Regions from separate parts of the Celeribacter indicus genome, predicted to be linked through region 2. Evidence: riboswitches for the same ligand, from Rfam matches in the RefSeq annotation. Region 2 holds a riboswitch; each other region holds the start of a gene.
The links. A riboswitch is a leader RNA that binds a small molecule or an ion and turns the genes downstream of it on or off. The one in region 2 is predicted to bind cobalamin.

Region 1: another riboswitch for cobalamin. It lies ahead of P73_RS02535 (DUF1636 family protein); the one in region 2 lies ahead of P73_RS20270 (6,7-dimethyl-8-ribityllumazine synthase).
Region 3: another riboswitch for cobalamin. It lies ahead of nrdH (glutaredoxin-like protein NrdH); the one in region 2 lies ahead of P73_RS20270 (6,7-dimethyl-8-ribityllumazine synthase).

What each region holds. Positions count from the first base shown of each region.
Region 1 is NZ_CP004393.1:501,374-508,859, reverse strand. Features, by position in the region: gene P73_RS02550 (sugar ABC transporter substrate-binding protein) at 1-409, opposite strand, end outside; gene P73_RS02545 (ABC transporter permease) at 462-1,448, opposite strand; gene P73_RS25450 (hypothetical protein) at 1,685-1,897, shown strand; gene P73_RS02540 (LysR family transcriptional regulator) at 1,894-2,871, shown strand; cobalamin riboswitch at 3,033-3,242, shown strand; gene P73_RS02535 (DUF1636 family protein) at 3,336-3,704, shown strand; gene cobW (cobalamin biosynthesis protein CobW) at 3,722-4,756, shown strand; gene cobN (cobaltochelatase subunit CobN) at 4,763-7,486, shown strand, end outside.
Region 2 is NZ_CP004393.1:4,129,543-4,137,028, forward strand. Features, by position in the region: partial or broken gene P73_RS26795 (LysR family transcriptional regulator) at 1-114, shown strand, start outside; gene P73_RS26800 (LysR substrate-binding domain-containing protein) at 270-623, shown strand; gene P73_RS20260 (alpha/beta hydrolase) at 754-1,848, shown strand; gene P73_RS20265 (NAD(P)H-binding protein) at 1,920-2,573, opposite strand; gene P73_RS20270 (6,7-dimethyl-8-ribityllumazine synthase) at 2,839-3,273, opposite strand; FMN riboswitch at 3,347-3,489, opposite strand; cobalamin riboswitch at 3,679-3,872, opposite strand; gene P73_RS20275 (FadR/GntR family transcriptional regulator) at 3,970-4,731, shown strand; gene P73_RS20280 (RraA family protein) at 4,748-5,440, shown strand; gene P73_RS20285 (ABC transporter ATP-binding protein) at 5,450-6,532, shown strand; gene P73_RS20290 (carbohydrate ABC transporter permease) at 6,529-7,446, shown strand; gene P73_RS20295 (carbohydrate ABC transporter permease) at 7,433-7,486, shown strand, end outside.
Region 3 is NZ_CP004393.1:1,145,472-1,152,957, reverse strand. Features, by position in the region: gene nrdE (class 1b ribonucleoside-diphosphate reductase subunit alpha) at 1-1,290, opposite strand, end outside; gene nrdI (class Ib ribonucleoside-diphosphate reductase assembly flavoprotein NrdI) at 1,272-1,727, opposite strand; gene nrdH (glutaredoxin-like protein NrdH) at 1,732-1,953, opposite strand; cobalamin riboswitch at 2,046-2,234, opposite strand; gene P73_RS05870 (aspartate aminotransferase family protein) at 2,606-3,979, opposite strand; gene P73_RS05865 (Lrp/AsnC family transcriptional regulator) at 4,124-4,606, opposite strand; gene P73_RS05860 (cyclodeaminase) at 4,616-5,608, opposite strand; gene eutB (hydroxyectoine utilization dehydratase EutB) at 5,601-6,590, opposite strand; gene ehuA (ectoine/hydroxyectoine ABC transporter ATP-binding protein EhuA) at 6,590-7,405, opposite strand; gene ehuD (ectoine/hydroxyectoine ABC transporter permease subunit EhuD) at 7,405-7,486, opposite strand, start outside.

The DNA of each region.
Region 1 (7,486 bases), 900 kb from region 2:
GCGTCTTCAGGTTCATCTGGATCACGTTGATGCCCGCGCTCATCGCCCTGCGGATGAGCTTGGTATAGGCCTGCATGTCGTTGTTGTGGACGATCAGCAGGTCGGGCTTTTCGTTGATGAGCTGCTCGATCGCCTGTGCGCCGGCGTCGACGTTCCAGTTGGGGTCGCGGATCGTCAGCTCGTATCCGAGCCGGTCCGCGTCGCGTTGCACCGCGGCCATCCAGCCCTGGGTAAGATCGAATCCCATGGTGATCGGGACAAAGGCGACCTTCTTGCCCGCGAGGGCCTCCTGATACGTGAAGACCAGACCGTCATCGGGACGTTCCGCCGATGCCGGCGCGGCGGTTCCGAGGGCAGCACCCGCGAGCGCTGCGATGCCGAGGGCCTTTCTCAACCTTGTCAGTGTCATGTTTCTCCTCCCCTGAGACATGTTCATATGCGTTTGTTCTCAATATTCTTGTTCATATATCGCCCTGCTGGGACGTCTGTTCGTCCCGCGGGTTGACCACCGAGTCGACGATGATCGCCAAGAGCAGGATGAGGCTCTTGATGATGTTCTGCGCCGAATAGCTGATGTTCATGATCGTCATGCCGTTGAGCAGCAATCCGATGAGCAGCGTGCCGGCGATGACGTTGCGGATGCTGCCCTTGCCCCCGGCAAGCCCGATGCCGCCGATCACCACCACGAGGATGATGTCGTAGATCATCGTCGAATTGGCGAGCTTGGTGTTCACGGAGGACACCGTCATCGCCATGATCAGCCCGGCGCAGAAGGCGACGAAGGCGGAGATGCCGTACATCAGGACGCGGATCGGCCGGATCGGAATGCCGCTGTTGCGCGAGGCGAGGGGGTTGTCGCCGATGGCGTAGATGAAGGCTCCGTAGCGCGTCAGGCGCAGGCCCACGAAGGCGACACAGGCGATGACGAGGAACAGCACGACGGGCATCGGGATCGCCGCAAGCGTGCCGGTGCCGAGTGCGGACAGCCAGCCCAGGTCGCCGCCGATGAAGATGTTGTCGCTGGGCACGAGCGCGAACCGCCCCAACCCGGCGATGACGGTGGCCATCGCGAGCGTGGCGAAGATGTCCGGGATCTCGACATAGGCGACGAGGATCCCGTTCACGATGCCGATCCCGAGTGCGAGCAGCATGCCCAGCAGAAGTGCCAGCTCGATCGGCATCCCGCGGGACACGAGCACGAAGGCCCAGCCGGTCGAGAACACCATCACCGCGACCATCGTCAGGTCGATGCCGCGGCCGATCACCACCACAGCCATCCCGACCGCCAGGACTCCGAGGATCGACACGTTCTGCAACAGCGACAGAAGGTTCGAGATCTGAAAGAAATTGTCGAGAAACAGTGAGAAGGCGACAAACAGCACGCCGGAAATGGCGAGCACCATCTGCTCCTGTGTCAATGAGACTCTCGTCTTGTGCGATGCGTTCATGGCGGCCTCCTCCCATGGCCCCGCGCCTGCTCTCCCCTGCATCTTCCGTGCGGAGTTCGAGAGCCTGCGCCCCAGAAACAATGGCTGTATCGCGGCGGCGGGACGGGTCGTCTCCTCCGGTGCCGCCGATGTGCCACCCCCTCATGGACGATGGCGCGATGTCCTCCCGTTTGCGCAGGAACGCTCGGGCGTCCTGCATGCCTTGTTTCCGTTATTTTTCGAAATCGGAGGCGGGTTTGTCCAATATCAACCTGCAAAAAATTCATAACTTAAAACTTATGAATGGAGATTGCCGCCCGGCTCCGGCCTCGCGAGGAAAGGCTTTGGAAATCGCGCTTTTCGGCTATGCTGTATCGCGCAACCCTGCGGCGGGAGGGCGGTCTGCGGGCACGATCCCGCCCGCCCCCGCCGCCGGCAGCCGCCCGAAACCGAAGTCCGAGCCGATATGACGAAATCCCCGCCCCAGGCGCCGCTCACCGCCCTGACCAGCGAATTCCTGCATTCGCGCAATCTGACGCTGCACAAGCTCAACGTGTTCTGCATGATCGCAAGGTATTCGAGCGTGACCCGAACCGCCGAGCGGCTCAACATCGCGCAGCCCGCCGTCACCTCGCATCTGCGCAGCCTCGAGGACAGCCTCGGAACGCAGTTGGTCCGCAAGACGGGGCGCAATATCGAACTGACGCAGGCGGGTGAACGGGTCTATTCCTGGGCGACGGAGGTCATGCAACGCAGCTCCGAAATGCTTCTCGATCTCGCCGACATCAAGAAGGGCGTGCTGGGCCAGACCAAGATCGCGGCGGCCATGGTTGTCGGAACTTATAAACTTCCCGATATCATTATCCGGTTTCACAAGGAATATCCGGCTGCCAAGGTCTGCATGTCGATGTCCAGCCCCCACCTCGCGACGCAGGCGGTGCTGTCCGGAGATTGCGATTTCGGCGTGACGCTGATCGACCCGACGCAGGACACGTCGCGGCTCGAGACCGAGCTGCTCTGGAAGGAGCCGCTATTCCTCGTCGCGGCTCTCGACAGTACGCTGGTGGGCGACGTCGCCACCCTGTCCGAACTCGCCTCCCTGCCGTTCGTGACGCCGATGAAGGGACAGATCGCGCGCGAGCTGATCGACGAGGCGCTGCGCACGGCAGGGGTGGTGAGGACCAACAGCGTGCTGGAATTCGGACATCCGGAGCCGATCCTGGCTGCCATTCGCGCCGATATCGGGCCGGGTTTCGTCTTCCAGAGCGCGCTGCCCGCCGATCTCGAAAGGGAAGGCCTCCGCATCGTGCGCACGCCTGGGATCGAGCTCACCATGCCCCTGTTCCTGATCTACGACAGGAAGACCGTCTTTTCCGCGCCGCAGACGGATCTGATCGACAGGATCCGTCGCACATTCGCCGCCCTGCAAGATGCTCCGGCATAGCCGGACGGATCCGGCGCTTAGCCTTGTTCTCCCGGAGCGTCCTGCGCCACCGCAGCAGTCCCTCTCACTCAGCCTCCTCTCCCGATGGCGAAGAGCGGTGCTGGCCGGCGCAGATGGACGCATCCCTGCCATCCCGTCCTTGACAACCACACCGGCTTTGCCTCAGGTGAGGGCCAGCTGGTTCCTGTCTGTGACAGGCGAAGAGGGAATGCGACAGACCGCAAAGGTCAAAGCGCAGCCGCCCCCGCGACCGTGACCGGAGAGGTCCGCCCGAAGCCACTGGCCAATGTGCCGGGAAGGCGGGTGGACCGCAGGAGCGCAATGCTCCGGGATCCGCAAGCCGGGAGACCTGCCAGCACAGATTTGTTTCGGGCGAACGGGGTGTGTCGCGGCCGGCTAGAGATGGCTTGTCCACCGCCTCTCCTGCCTTCCGCTCCCGCATCGTCCCTTTGGAGGACTGCGAGATGGGCGGGGTGACCCTGATGATCTGCCAAACCTGCCGGCGCGTCGCGGGCGGTCCGCCCGAGACGGAGGAGCCGCGTCCCGGAGCGCGCCTGCTGGGGCGGCTCGAGGCGGCGTGCCTGCCCGACACTGTCACGATCCGCCCCGTCGCCTGCCTGTCGGCCTGCACGCGCGGCTGCACCATCGCGCTTTCCGGCGGGCCGAAGCGCTGGAGCTACATCTATGGCGACCTCGATCCCGACCGCCATGTCGAGGCGATCCTCGAGGGCGCGGCGCGCTATGCCGCGAGCGAGGACGGGCGCGTTCCCTGGCGCGAGCGCCCGGAGATCTTCCGCAAGCAATCCATCGCCCGGCTTCCGCCGCAGGACTGACCCCAAAGGAGTTGCAGATGTCCGATCTGAATAAAATCCCCGTCACAGTCATCACCGGCTTTCTCGGCTCTGGCAAGACCACGCTGGTGCGTCATCTCATGGCCAATCCCGAAGGCCGGCGCCTCGCGGTGCTGGTCAACGAATTCGGCACCGCCGGGGTGGACGGCGATATCCTGAAATCCTGCGCCGACGAGAATTGCCCGGCCGAGAGCATCGTCGAGCTGGCCAATGGCTGCATCTGCTGCACGGTCGCGGACGAATTCATCCCCACGATCGAGGCCCTGCTGGCCCTGCCGCAGCGCCCCGATCACATTCTCATCGAGACCTCGGGGCTCGCGCTGCCCAAACCGCTGCTGAAGGCGTTCGACTGGCCGCCGATCCGCTCGCGCGTGACCGTGGACGGTGTAATCGCGCTCGCCGATGCCGAGGCGGTGGCGGCGGGGCTCTTCGCACCGGACCCGGCCGCGGTTCAGGCCCAGCGCGAGGCGGACGAGAGTGTGGATCACGAAACACCGCTGTCGGAAGTCTTCGAGGACCAGATCTCCTGCGCCGATATCGTGCTGCTGACCAAGGCAGACCTGGCGGGCGAGGACGGCGTGACGAAGGCCCGTGCGGTGGTCGAGGCGGAGGCCCCCCGCCCGGTCCCGATCCTGACGGTGACCGAGGGTGCGGTGGATCCGCGCGTGGTTCTGGGGCTCGGCGCGGCCGCCGAGGACGACATCGACGCCCGGCCCAGCCACCACGATGGCGCGGAGGATCACGAGCATGACGACTTCGACACGGTGGTGGTGGGCATGGGCGAAATCGCGGATCCGCAGGTCTTGCAGGACGCGATCGGCCGGCTCGCGCGCGAGCAGAACGTTCTGAGGGTGAAAGGGTATGTCGCGGTCGCGGGCAAACCGATGCGGATGCTCGTTCAGGCTGTGGGGGCGCGGGTGCGGGCGCAATACGACCGGCCCTGGGGCGGAGAGCCGCGGCGTTCGGAACTGGTCGTGATCGCCGAGCACGACAATGTGGACGAGGCGGCGATCCGCGCGGTGCTGGGAGCCTGAGCGACGATGCACATCGTTTTCCGCGAAAGCCACGGTCTCGAGGAGACGGACCTGCCGCAGGATCTGGGGCAGAGCCCCGCCGATCTGATTGCGCTGTCCTTCTCCGACAGCGATCTGGGGGCTTTCGCGGCTGGCTGGCACCGGGCACGCGACACGGGCGCTCCGCTGCCGTCGCTGCGCCTCGCCAACCTGGCGGCCTTGCGTCACCCGCTTTCGGTCGATGTCCATGCCGAGCAGACCCTCGAGGGGGCAAAGGGAATCCTCGTGCGGCTGATCGGCGGCGAGAGCTACTGGCCCTACGGGCTCGCGACGCTCCAGGATCTCGCGCGGAGGCGCGGGATGGCGCTTGCGGTGCTGCCGGCGGACGGCCGACCGGATCCGCGGCTCGACGCGCTCTCTACCCTCCCCGTCTCGACCCTGCGCCGCTTGCAGCACCTGTGCGATGCGGGCGGGGCGGTCGCAGCGCAGGCGGCGCTGGCACAGCTCGCGCTCGCCGCGGGGCTCTATGCGCAGCCCGTCGCGGGGCTGAAATCGGTGCCGGAAGCCGGGTTCTACCGCCCCGGCGCCGGGGTCGTACCCCCGCCCGAGCCCCCCGACCGGCCGCTCGCGCTCGTCACCTTCTACCGCTCCTACCTGAGCGCAGCCGATACCGCGCCCGTCGAGGCGCTGATTGCCGCGCTCGAGGCGCGGGGGTTCGACGCCTTCGGCCTCTTCGCCCCGTCGCTCAAGATCGCGTCGATCGCGGATTGGCTGCGCCGGGAGATCGCGCGCCTTGCCCCGGCGGCAATCGTCAACGCCACCGCCTTTTCCGCGAAGGGACCGGATGGCGCGCCCTCGCCGCTCGACGCCGCGGGTTGTCCGGTCTTTCAGGTCGCTCTCTCGACAGCGGAGCGCCGGCTCTGGGCGGAGAGCGAGCGGGGGCTCTCGCCCGCCGATCTCGCGATGCATGTCGTGCTGCCCGAGGTGGACGGCCGGATCTTTGCCGGCGTCGCCAGTTTCAAGGCCCGCGCCCCGCGCGACCCGGACCTGGAATTTTCCCGCCTGATCCATCAGCCGGATGAAGGGCGGGTCGAAGCGATCGCGGATCGGGTCGCGGGCTGGCACAGACTTTCCACCCTGCCCGCGGCCGGATGCAGGCCAGCGATCGTGCTGTCGACCTATCCGGGACGCGCGTACCAGATCGCCCATGCGGTCGGGCTCGACGCCTTCGCATCCACCGGAAAGATCCTCGCCGAACTTGCCGGTCAAGGATATGACGCGACGCCTGTGCCCGATCTGGCCGTGCGTCTGGGGCAGGAGGTCGAGAGCTGGCCGCTCGAGGCGTATCGCGCCGCGCTGGCTGCCCTGCCCATGGCGCTGCGCGACGATCTGGCCCGCGCCTGGGGCGCGCCCGAGGACGATCCCGCCTTCTGCAACGGCGCCTTCCGGTTTCGCGCCCTGCGCGCGGGACAGGCGCTGATCGCGCTGCAACCCGAACGCGGCGAGGTCAACAAGCGCGAGGATGACTACCACGATCTCGCCCGCACGCCCTGCCACGGCTATGTCGCCTTCTACCTCTGGCTGCGGAGCAGGATCGATGTGCTGATCCACGTCGGCGCGCATGGCACGCTCGAATGGCTGCCCGGAAAATCGGTTGCCCTGTCGGAGGCCTGCTGGCCCGAGGCGCTGACCGGATCCCTGCCGGTCGTCTACCCCTTCATCGTCAACGATCCGGGCGAGGCGGCACAGGCGAAGCGGCGGACCGGCGCGGTCACGATCGGACACCTGCCCCCGCCACTGGCACAGACGAAACTGCCGGAAGGGCTCGGCCAGCTCGAACACCTTCTGGACGAATATTCGACCGCGGACGGGCTCGATCCCGCCCGGCGCGACCGGCTGATCGCGGATATCCGCGCCGAGGCGCAGGGGCGCGGAGTCGAGGCGGATCTGGGGATCCCGGAAGAGGCCAGCGCGGCCGAGGCGATCACCCGCATCGACCGGTTCGTCTGCGACATCAAGGAGGCGCAATTCCCCGAGGGGCTGCATGTCTTCGGCGAGGGCGCCTGCGGCGCGGCCGAGCGTGCGGGACTGATGGCGGCCCTGTGCGGACGGTTCGTGACCGCGGGACCGTCGGGCTCGCCCTACCGGGGGCGCGCGGACGTCCTGCCCAGTGGACGCAATCTCTATACCACGGATCCACGTGCCGTGCCCTCGCGCGCCGCCCATGCGCAGGGGGTGAAACTCGCCGAGGAAGTGTTGCGCCGCCACCTCCAGGACCAGGGCGACTGGCCGAAAGGGCTGGTGGTCGATCTCTGGGGATCGGCGACGATGCGCACGGCCGGCGAGGAGTTCGCCATGGCGCTGCACCTCGCGGGCATCAGGCCGCGCTGGGACGAGGACAGCGAGCGCGTGAGCGGGTTCGAGGTGATCCCGCCACCGCTGCTGGGCCGGCCCCGGATCGACGTGACGCTGCGGGTCTCGGGGCTGTTCCGGGACGTCTTTGCCGGGCTCGCGCAGATGTTCGAGGCCGCCTGCGCGGCCCTGGCCGAGCGCGACGAACCCGCCGCGGAGAACCCCTATCTCGACCGCATCGCCCGCGTCTTCGGTCCGAAGCCGGGGCAATACGGACTCGACATGGGATCCGCCATTGAGGAGTTCACCGCCGAGGCGCGGCTGATGGCGGGGGAGGCCTGGCTTGCCGCCTCGAGCCACGCGATCGACGCGCACGGTGCGGTCACGCCGGCCCGCAAG
Region 2 (7,486 bases):
GCGCTCGCTTGTTTTCGGGTTGCTGCCGAGCTTGAGAGCTTCAGCAAGGCAGCGGATCGCTTGAACCTGACGCTTGGCGCGGTCAGCCGCGCGGTGAGGCTGCTTGAGGATGACCTTGGTACGCCGCTTTTCGAGCGCCGCAACCGTGCGGTTTTTCTGACCGATGCCGGACGCAGGCTGGCGCAGGTGGTGGCGCGGGGCCTCGGCGAGATCGAGGAGGAAGCGCGGCGCATCAAGGCCGCACAGGCGCACGCGCCCGTCACCGTCTCGTGCGAACCGACACTGATGATGCGCTGGCTCATCCCCAGAATGCCACGCGGCCATCGGCGTGGACGACATGGGGCGAAATCAGTGGCGAAACCTGTGCGGCTAACCCCGGACGCGATTTCGAGCATTTCTATTTCAGCCTGCAAGCTGCCGTGGCGGGGCTGGGCGTCGCAATCGGGCCGCGGCATCTCGTTCAGGACGATATTCGCGCCGGGCTGCTTGTCGCGCCCAAAGGTTTCCATTCGGATGGAAGCGCCTATTACGTACTTTCGGCGCAAGAGCCGGAAAGGCATTCGACAATAGGCAAATTTCGGCACTGGCTGGCCAACCTGGCGTCCGGTGAAGCACAGGCATAACCACCGCTATTCCCTTCGCACGCGGAATTTCATGAAATCTCTTCATGACTACGTGCCGAACTGACCCTCTAATCCGCATGGTCTTGCGCTCCCATCTTTACCTCATTCGCATTCAAGACGAGGTATCGAAATGGCCGACACCACACAGCCAATCCCCGCAAACGCGGCAGTCGATCCAAGCCGCCGCAATCTTCTGAAGACGGTCGGCATCACCGCCGCCGCATTTGGCGCAGCCTCTGCCTTCGGCAGACCGCTGCGCGCTCAGTCCTCCGATTGGGACAAGACCTTTCCGCAAAGCGACGCGGTGGAGCACAGCAAGGTCGAGTTCACCAATCGCTACGGCATCACCCTGGTTGGTGATCTCTATACCCCCGCCGAGCGGCCATCCGACGCCATGCCCGCGTTGGCCGTGGCCGGTCCGTTCGGCGCGGTCAAGGAACAGGCCGCGGGCCTCTATGCCCAGACCATGGCGGAGCGCGGCTTCGTTACGCTCGCCTTCGATCCGTCCTATGTCGGGGAAAGCGGCGGACAGCCGCGCTCGGTTGCATCGCCGGACATCAACACCGAGGATTTCATGGCCGCGGTCGATTTCCTCGGCCTGCATGAGGGCGTGGACCGCGAGCGGATCGGCATCATTGGCATCTGCGGCTTCGGCGGCATGGCGCTGAACGCCGTGGCGGCCGACAAGCGGGTCAAGGCGGTCGCCACCACCAGCATGTATGACATGTCGCGCGTGATGGCGAAGGGCTATTACGACAGCCTGACCGACGAGCAGCGCGCGGCGGGCCTCGAACAGATGAGCCGTCAGCGCTGGGAAGATGCGGCAAGCAGCGAGCCGGCCCTTGCTGGCGGCCTGCCGGACAGCCTCGACGGCATCGACGATCCGGTCATCCGCATGTATCACGCCTATTACAAGGATTCCGAACGCGGCTATCATCCCCGATCGGTCAACTCCAACGACGGCTGGACGGTGACCAACCCGCTGTCCTTCATGAACATGCCACTGCTGACCTATATCGACGAAATCTCGCCGCGGCCTATGCTGGTGATCGCCGGCTCGGAGGCGCATTCGCGCTATTTCAGCGAAGACGCCGTCGCGGCGGCAGCCGAACCCAAGGAATTGATGATCATCGAGGGTGCCGATCATGTCGACCTCTACGATCAGGTCAACATCATCCCCTTCGACAAGCTCCAGTCGTTCTTTGAGGAGCATCTCGTCGCGTAAGGGACGAGCGTGCGCGCGGGGACCCAAGTCAGGGGGCGAGACAACCGCTTCGCCCCCTGCGGCTTGCGGGGTCAGACGCGCATCAGCCGGGCGACCGCCTGATCGACCGACATGTCGCCATCGGTCAGTTCGAGGATCTCGCGCCGGATTGCAGGCCGTTCGATCAGCGCGGCGATGACGCGGGCAACATTGCCCCGCGCGACGGCGCCGTAGGGGATGGCCGGGCCGAGCGTCACGCGCCCGTCTCCATCCTCGTGAACAAGTGTGCCGGGCCGAATGATGATCCAGTCGAGTTCCGACCGGGCCAGAGCGACATCGGCGCGCTTCTTCTCGGCCATGTAATGCTCGAAACGCGGATTTCGTTCGCGCTGGCGCCCGGCCTCCGGAAACGCCGAGACGAGATAGAAACGCGAGATGCCCAGGTCGCGGGCGGCTTCGGCGGCCTTGCCCGGCCCGTCACCGTCGATGGCAGTGGTCCGGTCCAGCCCGCTGCCCGCCGCCCCGGCCGAAAACACGATCACCTCGCAGCCGCGCGCGGCCTCGATCAGGTCGGCGACCGTCATGTCGATTATGTCGCCCGGAACCGGCGTTCCTCCCGCCTGCGCGATCGCTTCAGCCTGCTCGGGCTTGCGATGCAGGCCCACGACCTCGTGGCCTGCCTCCACGAGCATGGGAAGAAGACGGTGGCCGACGCCGCCGGTGGCTCCGATCAGGAATATCTTCATGGGGATCTTCTTTCTGTCTCCAGTGGGTGTTATCGAAACAAACGCTCGTGAACATTTGGTTGGTTCCTGCAATGGAGGACGCTTCTACGCCCCGCTGGTTTGCGCTGTTCAAATCAGCGCGGATTTCCATATTCAACAGCCGAAGCGTGTTCGTAGCTTCCCGAGGGAGGTACAGAATGCCGTCGGATTGCGGCTGATCCGGATGACCGGGCACCCTTGCATTCGAACCGGGGCGTGCCTCGCAAACAGGTATTCCTCCCCCCGGTTATGCCGCGACGGTCAGTCTCAATTTCGCCACAGCAAGTGCTGCTTCCGCTGCCTCCCGCCCCTTCTGTACGAAATGCTCTCGGTAAATCGCCTGATGATGGTCGGTTTCCTGGTAAACATGCGGCGTCAGGGAAACCGAAAGCACGGGAACATCGGTTTCAAGCCCGGCCTGCATCAAACCGTTAACCACCGCCTGAGCAACAAATTCGTGACGATAGATGCCGCCGTCCACCACGAAGGCCGCCGCAGCAACAGCGGCATAACGCCCGCTGCGGGCGACATCGCGCGCAAGTAGTGGCATCTCGAAGGCGCCCGGAACATCGAAGACATCCACTTGATCGGCAGGGATGACTTCACAGAAGCCATCCAGTGCGCGGTCGACAATTTCGGAATGCCAGTTTGCTTTGATAAAAGCATAGCGGGTGTGTGTCATTGTGATCTCCTTTGATAACAACACGTCACCCAAGGCGTCACTTACGCCATCCGCTCGCGAAATGCGGACTGAACGTAGTCTCTTTCATCCGGACTATAACCGTCGGCTCAGGAGTTGCACCTGATCTGCTGGTCCCTTCCATGGAAGGCGCTCGCGGGCTTCGGACCAGGTCCGTTTACCGCCGGTGAGGACTTGCACCTCGCCCTGAGAACGAGATGACCATAGGATGGCGTTTTGCCGGAGACAAGACCCAAGGATCTGCTGATCATCAAGATCAACAGCCACCTCCCTGTGCAGGCGATGCGTTTTCCAAGCCTTCTGAAATGCCCTGTTCCAGAGGGTTTCCAGCGCGGCGGTCACGGCCCGTTTCAAGAATTCCGATGTCTCTGGTGCGCCTTGCATCCGGACAGGGCGAACATTCCGGCAGGTCTCCTGCCTTGCGGGTCGAAGCTTTGCTGCGCCTTCCCATCCCGTCGGGACGATGGCGTTCGACAGCCTCGCCCACCGCTTGCACTCATGGATTCGGCTCGAATGAGCTCCCTATTGCGACTCTCTTCTAGGCAAAACTCCAAAAACTAGCCTGCATTATAATCAGAAGCTGCCCTCACCGCTAACTTCCCCGCTAATATTTGATCTTATGTTTGCCAGTATAAAAAAGTTATTTTCCATTGGTATTACCAATTTGGAGAGCGTGCGGTGCCTGCCGATAGCGACCTTAACATCATCAACCACAAAGAGACTGCCCGCGGGGACTACACCCGCGTGCTTGCCTTCCTGCGCGACCAACTGCTGACGGGCAAAATCAAGACCGGAGACAAGCTGCTGCCCGAGCGCGATCTCTCTGCGCTCCTGAACGTCAGCCGTCCGGTGCTGCGCGAAGCCCTGCGCGCTCTGGCAATGATCGGCGCGGTGGAGGTCCGGCACGGGGCTGGCACCTATGTCACCACGCCCGACGCCTCATCGCTGAGCGACTTCTTCTCGTTCGTCCTGGTGCAGCACGGAGAACAGTTCGATGACATCCTGGAGGCCCGCATCGCCATAGAGCACCACGCCATCCGGCTGGCCTGCGCGCGGGCCACCCAGTCGGATTACGACAACATGTCCCGCATCCTCGACCGCATCCACGACACCATAGAGGACGCACAACAGGGAGCCGATGCCGATTTTGCCTTTCACACGGCCATCGTCACCGCTGCACGCTCACCTGCTCTGTCGACGATCTACGGCGCACTGTCGCGTTTCCTGACCGACCTGCACTTCGTGCGGCGGCAGCGCATTCTCCAGGTTACGGGCATCCGGAGCTACCTCATCGATCATCACGCATCGCTTCTCGATGCGATCGTGCGGCGCGACCCCGCCGCTGCGGACAGGCTGCTGGCCGAGCATTTCCAGATCGGCGCCGATTTCAACCGGCGCGCCGTGCTCAGTCAGATCAAGCGGCCATCCTCCCCAACCTGAGCAAGGAGCTTACACAATGACAAACGAGGACGTGCTCGCCCTCTTCGAGGGCCTGCGCCTGGCCGACATCCGTGACGGGATGGACTGGGCCGGTCTCCACAACGTGGGCAGCGTCAACCGCGCCATCGGCCCGGTATTCCAGGGCGCCGAAGCGATGGGCATCGCACGCACCGTCCTTTGCCGCCCGACGCAGGTGCGCATCCCCACGATGACGCCCGAGGAATACAGCGACTGGTCACTGCAATACTATCTAGATCGCTACCAGGATCGCAGCGAAATCACCCCGAACGTCAAGCCGGGCGAGTTCATCGTCTTCGAGTCTGCCGGCACTGGCAGCGGCGAGATCGGCTCGGCCAATTCGCTCGAGTGGCACGCGATGGGCGCGCGCGGCATCGTCACCACCGGCGGGGTGCGCGACATCGACGAATGCATCCGCCACCGGATCCCGATCTTCAGCGCCCACCGCGCGCAGACGATGGTACAGGGCTATTCGGAACTGGCCGCGACGCAGGTGCCGGTCAACCTCGATGGCACGCTGGTCAATCCCGGCGACTTGATCGTCGCCAACGGCGACGGCGTGCTGGTCGTCCCGCAAACGCATTTCGAGATCGTCGCCAAGTGGGCGCGACGTGAGTTGGACCGCGACAAGGAATGGCGGACCCAGTGGTATGACAAACTCGGCTGGGACGACTCCCGCCGCGTACTCTGAGCTGAATTCATGGCCAACCTCGCGTTTCGCAATGTCGCAAAGACCTTCGGCGATCAGAGAGTTCTGTCCGACATCAACCTGGAAATCATGGACGGAGAATTCACCGTCCTGGTCGGACCCTCGGGCTGTGGCAAGTCGACCCTCCTGCGCATGATCGCGGGGCTCGAGACTGTCTCGCATGGTGACATCGTCATCAACGGTCGCCGGGTGAACGGACTGCAACCCAAATCGCGCAACATCGCGATGGTCTTCCAGAACTACGCGCTCTATCCGCATATGTCCGTGCGGCGGAACATGGGTTTCGGCTTGAGGATGCTGGGCTACAGCCGCGCGGATACCGACCGGCGCATCACCGACGCCGCCAGGCTCCTGGGGCTGGAGGCGCTGCTCGATCGCAAACCGGGCGCACTTTCGGGTGGTCAACGGCAACGGGTGGCGATGGGCCGCGCCATCGTGCGCGAGCCCGATGTCTTCTTGTTCGACGAGCCCCTGTCCAATCTCGATGCGCAGTTGCGGACTCAACTGCGCACCGAGATCCGCGCCTTGCAGACCAAGCTCGGCGTCACCAGCGTTTACGTTACACATGATCAAGTCGAGGCGATGACTATGGCCGATCGCATCGTCGTCATGCGCGCGGGACGGATCGAACAGGCTGGCTCGCCGCTGGAATTGTTCGACGCTCCCGCCACCCGGTTTGTCGCCGGGTTCATTGGCTCGCCGTCGATGAACTTCCTTCCCGCCACAACATCTCGGTCGGAAGGCGCACGGGTACTCAGGGCGGAAAACGGGGCCGAATTCCCCTTGCCGGCCGGCTACCATGCCCTGCCCGAGGGGCAGCGCGTCACTTATGGCATCCGTCCGCAGCACATGGCATTGTCGGAACGCGGCCCGGCCGGACGTGTCACGGGGGTCGAGACCTTTGGCCATGAGGCCTATGTGCAGGTCGACCTGAAGAGCATCCCCTTGATGATCCATGCGCCCGGACGCACACCGATCGCCCCCGGCGAAACGGTCTGCCTGGAGGTCGATGCCGAGAAGGCGGTGCTCTTCGATCCCGATACCGGCGCTGCACTGTCCCGGAGGGCGCCATGAGCCGGCAAGTGCAAGACGCCGACGAGCGCCGCCTCGCCAGAGCCGAGACGCTGATCGCCGCCGCCTTCCTCGGGCCTTGGCTGCTGGGCCTTGTGGTCTTCACCCTGGGTCCAATCCTTGTCTCGCTGCTGCTGGCCTTCACCGACTACGACCTGAACGGCATGCCGAACTGGATCGGCCTCGATAATTTTCGCGAGATGTTCTTCGAAGATCCGCGCTTCTGGCGTTCCGTGCGTGCCACCGCCGTCTATGTGGGCTTCTCGGTCCCGGCGATCCTTGTCTTCTCGCTCGCAGTTGCCATCGTGCTCAATCGCGGCTCTCGAATGATGCCCGTCTATCGCGTACTGATCTACATGCCCTCCCTGATGGGCAGCAGTGTCGCCGTCGCCATCCTATGGCGCCAGGTCTTCGGACGCGAGGGGCTTCTGAATGCGGCGCTGGCCCCCTTGGGACTGGCCGGAGGATCCTGGATCGGTTCGCCCTCGACGGCGATCTACACCTTGATCGCGCTGTCGGTCTGGGCCTTCGGGTCGACGATGGTGATCTTCCTCGCCGGACTGCGTCAGATCCCCGCGGAATATTACGAGGCTGCAAGGATCGACGGCGCCGGGCCAGTGAGGCAGTTCTTCCACATCACCCTGCCCTCGCTCAGCCCGGTGATGTTCTTCAACGCGATCATGGTCACCGTTCATTGCTTCCAGGCCTTCACCCCGTCCTATGTGGTCAGCCAAGGTACCGGCGGGCCGGTGGATTCCACCCTGCTCTACGCTCTCTACCTCTATGACAAGGCCTTCCGCCAACTGGACATGGGTTACGCGTCGGCCATGGCATGGCTGATGCTGGCCGTGCTGGCCATGCTCACGGGCCTCTTCTTCGCAACCTCCCGCTATTGGGTGCATTATGGCGAACGCTGAGCAGATCTCGGAACCCGGCGTCGCGCAGCGGCTGCTCTTT
Region 3 (7,486 bases), 1.5 Mb from region 2:
GACCGTCTGCCCGAGCTGCTTGCCATCCATCGCCTTCGCGATGTTGAGCGAGCCGAGGTTGCAGGAAATATCCGTCCCGAGGCGGGCATAGGACAGGTCCTCGTTGAAGTCCGAGGCCTCGTTGACCTGGAGGATCTCCGAACAGAGGTTCGACATGTTGATCCGTCCCGCGATCGGGTTCGCGCGGTTCACCGTGTCCTCGAACAGGATATAGGGATAGCCGCTCTCGAACTGGATCTCCGCGAGCGTCTGGAAGAAGGCGCGGGCGTTGATCTTCTTCTTGCGGATGCGCTTGTCGTCCACCATCTCCTCGTATTTTTCCGTGACGGAGAGTTCCGAGAAGGGCACGCCATAGACCTTTTCGACATCGTGCGGCGAAAAGAGATACATATCGGCGTTTTTCTTGGCCAATTCGAACGTCACATCGGGAATGACCACGCCAAGGCTCAGCGTCTTGATACGGATCTTCTCGTCCGCGTTCTCGCGTTTCGTGTCGAGGAAGCGCAGGATGTCGGGGTGATGCGCGTTGAGGTAGACCGCCCCCGCCCCCTGCCGCGCGCCAAGCTGGTTGGCATAGGAAAAGCTGTCCTCGAGGAGCTTCATCACCGGGATCACGCCGGAGGACTGGTTCTCGATCCCCTTGATCGGCGCGCCGTGCTCGCGGATGTTGGTCAGCAGGAGCGCCACCCCGCCGCCGCGCTTGCTGAGTTGCAGCGCGGAGTTGATGCCCCGCCCGATGCTCTCCATGTTGTCCTCGAGCCGCAGAAGGAAGCACGAGATCAGCTCCCCGCGGCTCTTCTTCCCGGCGTTCAGGAAGGTCGGCGTCGCCGGCTGGAACCGGCCCGACAGGATCTCCTCCATGAAGGCCATCGCGAGCGCCTCGTCGCCGCGCGCAAGCGCAAGGGCCACCATCACCACGCGGTCCTCATAGCGTTCGAGATAGCGCTGCCCGTCGCGGGTCTTCAGCGTGTAGGAGGTGTAATACTTGAACGCGCCGAGGAAGGTCGGGAAGCGGAACTTCTTCGCATAGGCCGCCTCCCAGATCCTGCGCATGAAATTCCTGGAATACTGGTCCAGGACCTCCGCCTCGTAATAGCCTTCCTCCACGAGATAGCCGAGCTTCTCGTCGAGCGAGTGAAAGAACACCGTGTTCTGGTTCACATGCTGCAAGAAATACTGACGCGCGGCCATGCGATCCGCCTCGAAGCGGATCCGGCCCTCCCCGTCGTAGAGATTGAGCATCGCGTTCAGCGCGTGGTAATCGAGGCCGTTCAGGTCGGTGTCGAGCATGGCGCGGATCCCATTTTTTCGAGCCCGGCGCGGACGCGGGCGATATCGCTGTCAAATCCCGCCAGCTCGAACTTGTAGAGCAGCGGAACATCGCATTTGCGGGCGATCACATCGCCCGCCATGGCATAAAGCCTGCCGAAATTCCGGTTTCCGGCCCCGATCACGCCCCGCATCAGGGCGCGGGTGTCGGGGTCGTTGAGCAGCCGGATCACCTGTTTCGGGACCGCCCCGCGCCCGGTCCCGTCGGCATAGGTCGGACAGATCAGGACGAAGGGGCGGGCGATGCCGGGCATCGCCTCCTTCGGGGAGATCGGCACGCGCCGGACCGTCAGCCCGAGCCGCGCGACGAAACGCAAGGTGTTCCCCGATGCGGAGGAATAATAGACGATCTCCGGCAGGCCCTGCGGCGGCACCGGGACGGCAGCATCCGGGGGCATGGGATCACAGGAGCCGCGCGATCATGTCCGGGCGGAAGCCCGACCAGTGGTCCTCTCCCGCGACGACGACCGGCGCCTGGCGATAGCCGAGCCCGGTCACGCGGCTCATCGCGTCGCTGTCCTGGGTCAGGTCGATGACATCGTAGGACAGCCCCTTCGCATCGAGCGCGCGGGTCGTGGCGGTGCATTGCACACAGGCGGGTTTGGAATAGACGGTGATGCTCATGTCGGTCCTCTCGCTTCTCTCAGACGTCGAGGCCGCGAGCGACGGACCGCAGGCGCCCCGCCGAACACACGCCCCCGAACCCTCCGTTCGTGGTCATTGTCATATGCCCGGCAGGTCTCCTGACTCGCGGTTCACCGCTTGGCCGGCCTTCCCGGACGTGCGTCCAGTGGCGTGATCGGCCTCGCTCACCGCTTACAGTTGCGGGGGCAGCGCCGGACTCTCACCGGCTTCCCTCTTAGCCGGCGACTCGTGCCGACGGAACCGAAGCAACATCATATTGATGGTTTCGACGAGGGCTTGTCAATATCTGGTTTTCCCACGCGCCCTCGCCCCGCGCCGGAAGACGGGGCGAACGGTGTGGTAACGGGATCTTTACCCGCGCCGGATAGGGTGGAGAGACCGGTGCCGCAACCTCCGCAACTCGCGGCGCCGGTCCTCCCTCCGGCTGAAAGGCAGATCCATGATGATGACGTTCCGACCCCTCGCCCGCACCCTCGCCGTGACGATCACCGGGATCTTTCGGGGCGCCGCCGGATGCACGATCCGGGCGGAGCCCCGGATGGCCCGGCCGCTCCCGCGGCTGGGCAGTCCCGCAACCGGACGCAGCCGGCGGCATGGCCCGGCCGTCCCCCTGGCCTCCTCTCCGCCGGTCTCAGCCGGGCAGCACGGTGTCCACCGCCACCTTCATCGCATCCACGATCCGGTCCGCTTCGCCGCGGGTGAGGCAGAAGGGCGGCGCGAAGCCGATGATGTCGCCCTGCGGCAGGGCCCGCCCGATGACCCCCTCCGCCAGAAGCGCCGCGGCGAGCGAGGCCCCGACCTGATCCCCCGCGTCGAAGAAGCTGCGGCTGTCCCGGTCCCGCACGAAATCCAGCGCACAGAGCATGCCCTCGCCCCGGATCTCCCCGACATTCGGATGATCGCCCAGCGCGTCCTTCATCGCCGCCGTCAGATAGGCGCCGGTGCTTGCGGCATTCTCGACGAGGGCCAACTCGTCCAGAAGCCGGAGGTTGGCCACGCCGGCCGCGGCCCCCACCGGATGCGCGGAATAGGTCCAGCCATGGCCGATGGGCCCGTTCTCGTCCGTTCCCCGTTCGAGCACCTTCCACATCCTCTCCGACACGATCGTGCCGGAAAGCGGCGCATAGGCGGAGGTCAGCCCCTTGGCGATGGTGATGAGATCCGGTTTCAGCCCGTACCGCCCGGAACCGAACATCGTCCCGAGCCGGCCGAAACCGGTCACGACCTCGTCGGCGACCAGAAGGATGTCGTGCCGGTCGAGCACCTCCTGAATCGCCTCCCAGTAACCGGCCGGCGGCGGCACGATGCCGCCCGTGCCCAGGACCGGCTCGCCGATGAAGGCCGCGATCGTGTCCGCCCCTTCCCGCGCGATCAACTCCTCGAGCTTCGCGACGCAATCGGCGACGAAGGCCGCTTCGGACATGGCGAGGTCGTCGCGGCGGAAATAACAGGGCGCTTCCGTGTGCAGCACGCGGTCCAGGGGCAGGTCGAACTTCCGGTGGAACAGCTCGAGCCCGGTCAGCGATCCGGTCATCAGGCCGGAGCCGTGATAGCCGCGGCGGCGGGAGATGATCTTCTTCTTCTCCGGCCGGCCGAGGATGTTGTTGTAATACCAGATCAGCTTGATGTTGGTTTCGTTCGCATCGGAGCCGGACAGGCCGAAATACACCTTCGACATATGCTCGGGGGCGCGGTCCAGGACCATTTTCGCGAGCGTGATCGACGCTTCCGTGCCATGGCCGACATAGGCGTGGTAATAGGCCAGCTCGCGCGCCTGTTCCGCGATGGCCTCCGCGATCTCCTGCCGGCCGTAGCCCACGTTCACACAGTAGAGCCCCGCGAACCCGTCGAGGAATTCGCGCCCGTCGCGATCCACGATCGTGGCGCCCCGCGCCGTCCTGACGATCCGGCCCGGCGCCTCGCCGCGGGCATGCCGGGCGAGATGGGTGGAGGGATGGAAGAAATTCTCGCGATCCCATGTGTCGAGCTGGTCGTTGGTCAGCATGCCTTTCCCCTTTCCTTGCGCCGGACCACGGCGCCGCGCGGCGGCGCGGTCCGGCCGTCGCCTGCCAGTCTGACGCCGCCGCGCGGAAAGGGAGACCAAAAGGACCGCGGGAACAGTCCGTCCGGCCTGCGTGGACGGTCAGGACTAGTCCATTCGGTCCAGAAACAGCTCGAGCGGCGGCGTCCCGCCGCCCTTGACCTGTTTCGTGACGACATAGGTGAAATAGCGCGCGATGCCGATCCGGGCGTCCAGGAGCGTGTCGATCAGGTGCTGATAGGCCTCGATGTCGCGGGTGACGATCTGCAAGAGGTAGTCGTAGCGGCCGCCCAGCGCCCAGCAGGTCACGATCTCCTCATGGGCCTGGAGGCTCGCCTCGAAGGTGCGGAACGAGGCCTGGGTGTGGTCGGCCAGCTCCGCGGCGACGAACACGGTCACGGAGGGGCCGAGCTTCCTGAGGTTGATCTGCGCGCGGTAGCCTTCGATCAGCCCGGCGCGCTCCAGTTTCCTGAGCCGTTCCCAGGCCGGCGTGGGAGAGAGCCCGATCCTGTCGGCAAGCGCGGTTTTCGAGAGCCGTCCCTCGCGGGCCAGCACGCGCAGAATGGCGAGATCGCGGGCGTCGAGCTTCATGGCGACCTCCTATGCGACATGTCCCGGCCCCCCTTCCGCCGGCCCGGCCGCCAGACGGCGCGCGACATGGGCGGCGATGACCGTGTCCTGCACGCCCGTCCCGGTCAGGTCGCAGATCGTGATCTGGCGCGGATCGGTCCGCCCGGTCACGGCGCCGGCAACGATCTGGCCGAGCTCCGGCGGAAGCGCCAGCATCAGCCCCGCGGCCCGCGCGGCGCGCAGCTCTCCGAGCGTTTCGCACTGGCTCACCCGGTCGCAGACATAGAGCTGCGCCGCCGCGAGCGCCTCTGGCGCGATCTCGGTCTTTTCGGCCTGATCGGCCCCCATCGCGGTGATGTGCAGCCCGTCATGAAGCATCTCCGCGGTGATCAGCGGGGCGGTCGAGGGGGTGGCGGTCACGACAAGCTGGCTTCGCGCGACGAGCTGCACCACATCCGTCGCGACATCCACTCCGATGCCCAGCGACCCGCTGAGATCGGCGGCGCATTTCACCGCCTTTTCCCTGTCCCGCCCCCAGACCAGGCCGTGGCGGAACGGCCGTTCGAGAAAGGCGGCCCGCATCTGGAGCCGCGCCTGCACGCCGGTGCCGATGACACCCGCCGTCTCCACCGTCGCCGGCGCGAGGTGCCGTGCGGCGACGGCCCCGGCGGCCGCGGTGCGCAGGTCGGTGAGATACCCGTTGTCGAGGAAGACCGCCTGCGTCATCCCCGTCCGAGCCGAGAGCAGGACCATCAGCCCCGTGAGGCTCGGCAGGCCCTGCGCCGGATTGTCGAAGAATCCCGGCGACACCTTGATCGCGAATCCGTCCAGGCCGGGCACATAGGCCGTCTTCACGTCCACCTCGCCCCGATGCGCCGCGATGGCCATCGACACCACCGGCGGCATCACCACCCCGCCCGCGGCCAGCGCGCGAAAGCCGTCCTCGATCGCGTCCACCAGCGCGGCATCGAGGGTCACGGCCTCGCGCAACTGCGCCTCGGTCAGCACGGGAACCTCAGCCATGGCGCACACCTTTCACCGTCACCGCGCCCAGAACCACATCCCCGCCGGAGATCACACGGGTGAACTGCGCCATGTCGGGGTTGCGCCCGGTGAGGACGGTTGCCATCGCCGGCGAGGGGGCGAGTTTTCCGGCCATGAGCGCGGCGAGGCCGACGACGGCGGCGCCTTCGGCCACCAGGCGGTCCTCGTGGTAGAGCGCCTGCATCGCGCGGTAGATCTCGTCTTCGCTGACGCAGACCACCGCATCCAGAAGGTCGCGGCACAGCGCGAACGTATGCCGGTTCTCCCGCCCGATCCCGCCGCCGAGGCTGTCGGCGAGGCTCGCCACCTCCTCGACCGCGACCGGATGGCCCGCCGCGAGGGAGGCGGCCATCGCCGCCCCGCGCTCCATCGTGATGCCGAGGAGGCGGATCTCCGGCCTGATCGCGCGCGCCGCCACGGCCATCCCGGCGGCGAGCCCGCCCCCCGAAAGCGGGATGAGGAGCGTGTCGATCTCGGGGCGCTGCGCCAGCATCTCGAGCGCGATGGTCCCCTGCCCCGCGATCACATGCGGGTCGTCGAAGGGCGGGATCGCGACGAGCCCTTCGGCGCGGGCACGCCGGTCGGCCTCGCGCTGCGCATCGTCCTGCGAGCGGCCCGCGACATGCACCTCGGCACCGAGGGCGCGGATGCCCGCGACCTTCGCCTCCGGCACGAGGGCGGAGATGCAGACGACGGCGCGCAGCCCGCGCTCCCGCGCCGCCCAGGCGACGCCACGCCCGTGATTGCCGGTGGAACAGCACACCACGCCCGCCGCCCCCTCCGGCAGATGCGCGAGCGCGTTCACCGCCCCGCGCAGCTTGAAGGCGCCGATCGGCTGGCAGGTCTCGAGCTTGAGCCAGAGCGTGCCGCCCACATCCGTCGCGGAGGGCACCATGGGGGTGGCATCGGCGACACCCCGGATCGTCTTCGCGGCAGAAAGGATATCCGCCAGCACGACCATCAGTCGGCTTCCTTGACCGCGCTCAGGAATTGCTGCGTGCGCTCCCGCTGCGGATTGCCGAACAGATCCTCGGGCGCGCCCTGTTCCTCGATGGCGCCATCGTAGAAGAAACAGACCCGGTCGGAGATGTCCTTGGCAAATCCCATCTGGTGCGTGACCATGAGCATCGTCAGGTTGTGCGCGTCCACCAGATCGCGGATCACGTTCGTCACCTCCCCGATCACCTCGGGATCGAGCGCGGAGGTCACCTCGTCGAAGAGCATGACCTTCGGACGCATCGCGAGCGCGCGGGCGATGGCGACGCGCTGCTGCTGCCCGCCGGACAGGCGCGAGGGGTGCTGGTCCATCTTGTCGGCCATCCCCACGAGTTCGAGCAGCTCCTCGGAGCGCGCCCGCGCCTCCGCCTTCGGCATGCCGAGGACCTGCACCGGCCCCTCCATGCAGTTCCCGAGCGCGGTCATGTGCGGAAACAGGTTGAAATGCTGGAAACACATGCCGATCTGGCTGCGCATCCGGCGCAGGTATTTCGGCGAGGCGGGCACGAGCGCGCCGTTCTTTTCCATATGGGTCAGCGGCTTTCCGTCCACATAGATCACGCCCTCGTTGATCGTCTCGAGCGTCATCAGCATCCGCAGCACCGTGGTCTTGCCGGAGCCCGAGGGGCCGATGATCGTCACCATCTCGCCCTCGGCCACGTCGAGGTCGAGATGGTCGAGCACGGTCAGCTCGCCATAGCGCTTGGTCACGTTCATGAAGCGGACCATGGGGGTATCGTCGCCGGTCAGTTCCAGCGGGTAGCGCGACATGTCTTCCATCATTTCAGTCCGAGTTTGCGGCGCACGCGCGTCTCGAAGACGCGGATCAGTGCGGCGGTGGGAAGGGAGATGGCGAGGAAG